Regions from separate parts of the Geobacillus zalihae genome, predicted to be linked through region 3. Evidence: riboswitches for the same ligand, from Rfam matches in the RefSeq annotation. Region 3 holds a riboswitch; each other region holds the start of a gene.
The links. A riboswitch is a leader RNA that binds a small molecule or an ion and turns the genes downstream of it on or off. The one in region 3 is predicted to bind S-adenosylmethionine.
Positions count from the first base shown of each region.

Region 1: it holds a riboswitch for S-adenosylmethionine, as region 3 does, so the genes downstream of both, metK (methionine adenosyltransferase) here and mtnK (S-methyl-5-thioribose kinase) in region 3, are expected to answer to the same signal.
Region 2: it holds a riboswitch for S-adenosylmethionine, as region 3 does, so the genes downstream of both, QWV57_RS15245 (methionine ABC transporter ATP-binding protein) here and mtnK (S-methyl-5-thioribose kinase) in region 3, are expected to answer to the same signal.

Region 1 is NZ_CP129217.1:2,879,322-2,881,586, reverse strand. It holds gene pckA (phosphoenolpyruvate carboxykinase (ATP)) at 1-678, opposite strand, end outside; SAM riboswitch class I at 897-1,011, shown strand; gene metK (methionine adenosyltransferase) at 1,141-2,265, shown strand, end outside.
Region 2 is NZ_CP129217.1:3,008,917-3,011,181, forward strand. It holds gene QWV57_RS15240 (methionine ABC transporter permease) at 1-116, opposite strand, end outside; gene QWV57_RS15245 (methionine ABC transporter ATP-binding protein) at 106-1,134, opposite strand; SAM riboswitch class I at 1,222-1,331, opposite strand; gene QWV57_RS15250 (ISLre2-like element ISGsp3 family transposase) at 1,564-2,265, opposite strand, start outside.
Region 3 is NZ_CP129217.1:873,592-875,856, reverse strand. It holds gene QWV57_RS04545 (carbon-nitrogen family hydrolase) at 1-578, shown strand, start outside; SAM riboswitch class I at 673-841, shown strand; gene mtnK (S-methyl-5-thioribose kinase) at 980-2,170, shown strand; gene mtnA (S-methyl-5-thioribose-1-phosphate isomerase) at 2,240-2,265, shown strand, end outside.

The sequences.
Region 1 (2,265 bases), 1.5 Mb from region 3:
GCCTTCCTGGCCGACGTTGGCCGAGCAGTGCATCGGCAGGATGCCTTGTTCCGGCAGCAAATAGTTCATCACCGAGAAAATCGATTTTTTCATTTCGCCGGCATACTCGGTGCCGCCGATCAACACGGTGCGCCGTTCAAACGAGATGATGATGAACGCTTCCGAGCGCGTGCCGTCGACTTTCGGGTCGGCTTTAAAGTTCGGCGCGCAAATGACGGTGAATTGCGGCTCATGCACGGCGAGCTCTTCGGCGTTCGGCCGAATGAACAGCTGATGGACGAACAAGTTGTGCCAGGCGAATTCGTTGACGACTTGAATCGGCAGCCGGTATTTCGGATCGGCGCCGGCAAAGCCTTTAAACACGAACAGTTCATCTTTCTTCATTAAATAGTCGAGCACTTTGTCGTACAGTTTATCAAACGTCTCCGGAGACATCGGCTGGTTGACCGCTCCCCAGTCGATCGTTTGCTTCGTTGACGGTTCTTCGACGATGTATTTGTCTTTCGGCGACCGCCCTGTGTACTTGCCGGTCGTGACCGCGACGGCTCCGGTGTGCGTCAGCCGTCCTTCGTTCCGCTGCAGGACTTTCTCGACGAGCTCGGCGACGGACAGTTGATGATGCACGTACGGTTTTTGCAGCAATACATCAAGCTTATTCGTCATGTTTGCGATCCCCATATTCAAAACCTGCCTTCTTTTTGAAATCACTCTTGAAAATAGTATAACACATTTTTATTAATAGTCCATACTAATTGTGTGGGTTTTTCAAACTTTATTTTGCCCAATGTGTCGATTTCCTTGAGGAAAGAATTTTCTCGGCTGGAAATGATAAAAAATGAATTTTGATAGTTGACTTTGCCGATTCCATTGCGATAAGATAAGTCATTGAACGGATACTCTTATCCCGAGCCGGTGGAGGGACAGGCCCGATGAAGCCCAGCAACCGTCACAACTGTACATGTGTGAAATGGTGCTAACCTGTGGCAAGGCGCAGTCCTTGAACGATAAGAGTGAAAGGAAGCAATACGATTGCCATGACCTTTCCTCAGCCGTTACAGGAAAGGTTTTTTATATTGCGAAGGGAAAAAGGGAAATGAGTTCCGTGTTGCCACATTATGCCAAGAGGAGGAAACAAACCGAATGTCAGCCAAACGCCGCTTGTTTACTTCAGAGTCTGTGACGGAAGGACATCCGGATAAAATTTGCGACCAAATTTCTGACGCCATTTTGGATGCCATTTTGGAAAAAGATCCGAACGCCCGCGTCGCCTGCGAAACGAGCGTCACGACCGGGCTGGTGCTCGTGAGCGGGGAAATCACGACATCAACATACGTGGACATTCCGCGCATCGTCCGCGATACGGTCCGGGAGATCGGCTACACGCGCGCCAAATACGGATTTGACGCCGATACGTGCGCGGTGCTGACGTCGATTGACGAACAATCGCCGGACATTGCGATGGGGGTGAACCGGGCGCTTGAGGCGCGCGAAGGTCAGATGACTGACGAGGAAATTGAAGCGATTGGCGCCGGCGACCAAGGATTGATGTTTGGGTTCGCCTGCAATGAGACGGAAGAATTGATGCCGTTGCCGATTTCGCTTGCGCACCGCTTGGCGCGCCGATTGGCGGAAGTGCGCAAAACGGATGTCTTGCCGTACTTGCGGCCGGACGGGAAAACGCAAGTGACGATCGAATACGATGAAAACGGCAAACCGGTGCGCGTCGATACGATCGTCGTTTCCGCGCAGCACCATCCGGAAATTACGCAAGAGCAAATCGAGCGCGACATTAAAGAACAGGTCATCAAGCCGGTCGTGCCCGCAGAGCTGCTTGATGAGAACACGAAATACTTCATCAACCCGACAGGACGGTTTGTCATCGGCGGTCCGCAAGGGGATGCTGGGTTGACGGGGCGCAAAATCATCGTCGATACGTACGGCGGCTACGCCCGCCACGGCGGCGGCGCGTTCTCGGGCAAAGATCCGACGAAAGTCGACCGCTCGGCGGCGTATGCGGCCCGCTATGTCGCGAAAAACATCGTCGCGGCAGGACTGGCCGACAAATGCGAAGTGCAGCTTGCCTACGCGATCGGCGTCGCCCGCCCAGTTTCGATTTCGATCGATACGTTCGGCACCGGCAAAGTGTCGGAAGACATTTTGATTGAGGTCGTGCGCAACAACTTCGATCTCCGCCCGGCGGGCATCATCAAAATGCTCGACCTTCGCCGCCCGATTTACAAACAGACGGCTGCTTACGGCCATTTT
Region 2 (2,265 bases), 1.4 Mb from region 3:
AGAACGATTCCGAGGACGAAAGTGGCCGCCACCGCCACTCCCGTCATATACAGCGTCTCGACCGTCGCCGCCCACATCGTCTCCCATTGCACGTTCGGCAGGAGGTTAGCGAGCATCGTGAATCACCTCCACCGCCACCTGCTGGCGTTGAATATAGTCAAGCGCCCGGTCGATTTCATCCCTCGCCCCGTCGAGGTGCACGAACAGCACCCCATAGGCGCCTTGATGGGTTTGCGAAATTTTCCCTTGCAAAATGTTGACATCGACGGCAAACTGACGCACCACTTCGGTGATGAGCGGCTTTCCGGCTGCCGCGCCGACGAACGTCAGCTGCGCGATCAGCCCGCTCGGGTATTGGCCAAACAAATGGGAAATCGCCTCTTCCGTCTCCTCAGGCTCGATCAGCTGCTTGACGAACCGTTTCGTAATCGGTTGCTGCGGGTTGCGGAACACATGCAGCACTTCGCCTTGCTCGACGATTCGGCCGCTTTCCATCACCGCAACGCGGTCGCAAATTTTGCGGATGACGTGCATTTCATGGGTGATCAGCACAATCGTCAGCCCGAGACGCTTGTTGATGTCAACGAGCAAGTCCAAAATCGCATCGGTCGTCTGCGGGTCCAACGCCGATGTCGCCTCGTCGCACAGCAAGACTTTCGGGTTGTTGGCGAGCGCCCGGGCGATGCCGACCCGCTGCTTTTGCCCGCCGCTCAGCTGCGACGGGTAGGCATCCTCGCGCCCGGAAAGGCCGACAAGCTCGATCAATTCATCCACCCGCTTGTTCCGCTCCTCTTTCGGGACGCCGGCAATTTCAAGCGGAAAGGCAATGTTTTCCCTGACTGTGCGAGACCAAAGCAAGTTGAAATGCTGGAAAATCATCCCGATTTCTTGGCGCGCCTTGCGCAGCTCCCGCCCTTTCACGCGCGTCATATCGCGCCCGGCGACGACCACCCGGCCGCTCGTCGGCTTCTCGAGCCCATTGAGCAAGCGGATGAGCGTGCTTTTCCCAGCGCCGCTGTAGCCGATAATGCCGAAAATTTCTCCTTCGCGAATCTCAAGCGACACATTGTCGACTGCCGTGACCGAACCGTTGGCCGCTTGATAGATTTTCGTCACTTGTTCGAGTGTAATCATCGTTTCACCTTCCTCCCCAAGCGGCAGAGCGCAAAAAGAAAACCTTTCTGCCCGCAGAGAACAGAAAGGTATTGTGCACCATTCCGTCTCTTATCTCTCAAAGCAGGCCGCTTTGTGTGAATTGGCACCATTTCAGCACATGCGCTGACGGTTGCCGGGCTTCATTGGGCACATCCCTCCACCTCTCTTGATAAGAGCGCAACAATCGCCTATTCAATTGACTACGAATGTGATTGTATCATTGTCTGTCGAAGCGTGTCAACATCTTTTTTATCCGAGAGTCAGTCAAGACTTTGTGGAGAACATTTTTTCGGTTCACTACGGGCGTTGTCAATCACTAGTTAGCGAACCATTTTCAGGAATTCATATCGTAAGCGCTTTCGGACTCTCATCCCTCATCTTGAGGCGATGATACGATATTCCATTTTTTTACACCCAACCACCATCCCGGAGCGCCGACAACGCTTGATGGATCGGTGTCCCGGATGACCGCTGCAGACACGGTAGATTCTGACGCACCACATCTGCCCATAACCGTCCGGCCTTCCGTTTGGCCTGTTCGATCCGCTTGGACTTTGTTGAGGCCGAGGCCGCCGTTCGGGTCTCTTCTTCCTCCACCAACTGCCCATTTCTCCGCCAAATCCCGTCGATTCGGGCCGCCATCGCCCTCAGAAACGCCCGAAGCCCTTGGTCTTTCCAGCTGCGGCGGGATTTCACCCGATGCGCAAACCGGCTCATCACGCTCTCGGCGTGGCCCATCGGACGCATGCCGGTCGTCTCCACCCCTTGCTCCGACAGCCACTCCCGATAGTCCCGGATGCATCCCGGCATCGACTCGATCCGGCGGATCATGGCAGCCATCTGCTTCTCTTTCGCTTCGTCCTCCAACGTGCCGACCGCGCTGTTCAGCTCCACGAGAAGCCCCTCTTCGTCTTGTTTCGCCAGCTTCTTCCGCACCTCCCGCCAACGCGGATGGCCGGACAGACACTGACGCAGCTCCCGCGCCACATGAAATCGATCCAGCTGAAAGCACGCCCGCTTCCCAAAATACTCCCGGCAGGCCGTGATCCACGACGCCGCGTCGCCGTTGATGATCAACAGGTCCCGGCACGGATCATAGGCATATTCGTT
Region 3 (2,265 bases):
ATTTCGTCGCTGGTTCGGTCGCCAAAAAAACAGCCGCCGGCGTGACAAACACGATGATCGTGGCCGACCGTCATGGCCAAATCGTCGGCGAATACAGCAAGCTTCACCTGTTCCAATTGATGGATGAACATTTGTATTTGCAGCCGGGAAACGAGCCAGGCTTGTTCTCGCTTGACGGGCTGCCGTGCGCTGGGGTCATTTGCTATGACATCCGCTTTCCGGAGTGGATTCGCGCCCATGCTTTGGCTGGGGCGGAAGTGCTGTTTGTCGTCGCCGAATGGCCGCTTCCCCGCCTGCACCATTGGCGGACGCTCTTGATGGCGCGGGCGATTGAAAACCAATGCTACGTCGTCGCCTGCAACCGGGCTGGCCGCGACCCGAACAACGTCTTTGCCGGCCATTCGCTCGTCATCGACCCATGGGGCGAAGTGATCGCCGAGGCGGACGAGAAGCCGGGCATTCTCTCGGCCGACATCGATCCCGCGCTCGTTGCGGACGTCCGCGCGCGCATCCCGGTGTTTGCCGACCGCCGGCCGCACGACTATGAAACGGCAAAAAATTTTTTCAAAACGTATTGACAATCGATTGGCCGACCATGTATCATTCGAATCAAGCAACCAAACAATTGAGAACATCGTGAAAATTCCCGAAACTGAATACAAGAAATCGGTACTCTTATCAAGAGTTGGCTGAGGGAATTGGCCCAATGAAGCCCAGCAACCGACCGTAATACTATCGTGAGATAGGGCGCACGCCAAGGGCGGCGCCGGAAGCGTCATGCTTCCGCAGGGCACGGTGCTAAGTCCAACAGAAAGACCGATGTCTTTCTGAAAGATAAGAGGCGCGAAGAACGAATGAATCTTCAAGCCTCTTTCCGTATGCGAAAGAGGCTTTTTCATTTGCCGGAAACGCCGAGTTTTAGCGCGCGTCAGAACCGGCATTTGAAAACGAGCGAAATGAAAAAAGGGGGAACAAGGCAATGACCACTGTTCAAACATCGGTTTACGAACCGCTGACCGAACCGAAGGCGGTATCTCTCGCTGTCCGCCTCGGCTTATTCCGCGACGGGGCGCCTCTTTTGTGCCGCGAGATCGGCGACGGCAACTTGAACTTAGTGTTTCATATCGTCGACCAAGAAACAAAGCAAGGCGTAATCATCAAACAAGCGTTGCCGTACGCCAAAGTGGTCGGCGAAAGCTGGCCGCTTACGTTAAAGCGCGCCGTCATCGAAAGCAACGCGCTGCGCACGTTTGCGAGCTATGTGCCGCAATACGTGCCGAAAGTCTACTATTCTGACGAATCGCTCGCCATTACGGTGATGGAAGACTTATCCCGTTTGCAAATCGCCCGCAAAGGGCTGATCGAAGGGAAAACGTATCCGCTTTTGTCCCAGCATATCGGCGAGTTTGTCGCCAAAACGGCATTTTATACGTCTGACTTCGGCATGAACCAGCAAGAGAAAAAGAAATTGGCGCAAAGCTTCGTCAATCCGGAACTGTGCAAAATTACCGAAGACCTCGTCTTCACCGACCCGTTTTTTGACCACGAAACGAACAACTTTGAAGACGAATTGCGCCCAGACGTTGAAGCGCTTTGGCGCGATGACCGACTCCACCTAGAAGCAGCAAAGCTGAAGCGCAAGTTTTTAACCGAAGCCGATGTGCTCTTGCATGGCGATTTGCATACCGGCAGCATTTTCGTAAGCGCCGACGAAACGAAAGTGATCGACCCAGAATTCGCCTTTTACGGTCCGATCGGGTTTGACCTTGGCCAATTTTTCGCCAATTTGCTGTTAAATGCGTTGTCCCGCTCTGAATTAGAGCGCCAACCGCTCTTTGACCACATCGACCGGACATGGGACGTCTTTGCGTCCGTGTTCTCAAACCTTTGGCGCACCGAGAGCGTGGAAACGTACGCCGCGACGCCGGGCTTGCTCGAGGACGTGCTCCGGCACGCGTTCATCGATGCTGTCGGCTTTGCCGGCTGCGAAGTCATCCGCCGGACGATCGGCCTCGCCCATGTGGCGGACCTTGACGGCATCGAGCACAAAGATGAACGGCTTGTTGCCAAACGGCATGCGCTCCGCCTCGGCCGCCGCTTGATCATTGAGCGGGCTGAGCTGACAGGAACGGATGGCTTCCGCCGGCTGCTCGCCGAAACCAAGCAGTAATGCCATTCGATCCGGCCCGCCGGCGACGGGCCGGACAAACGAACAACGCCAAAAGAAAGGAAGACAGCAATGAGCACATTTGCCATCCCGCGCTC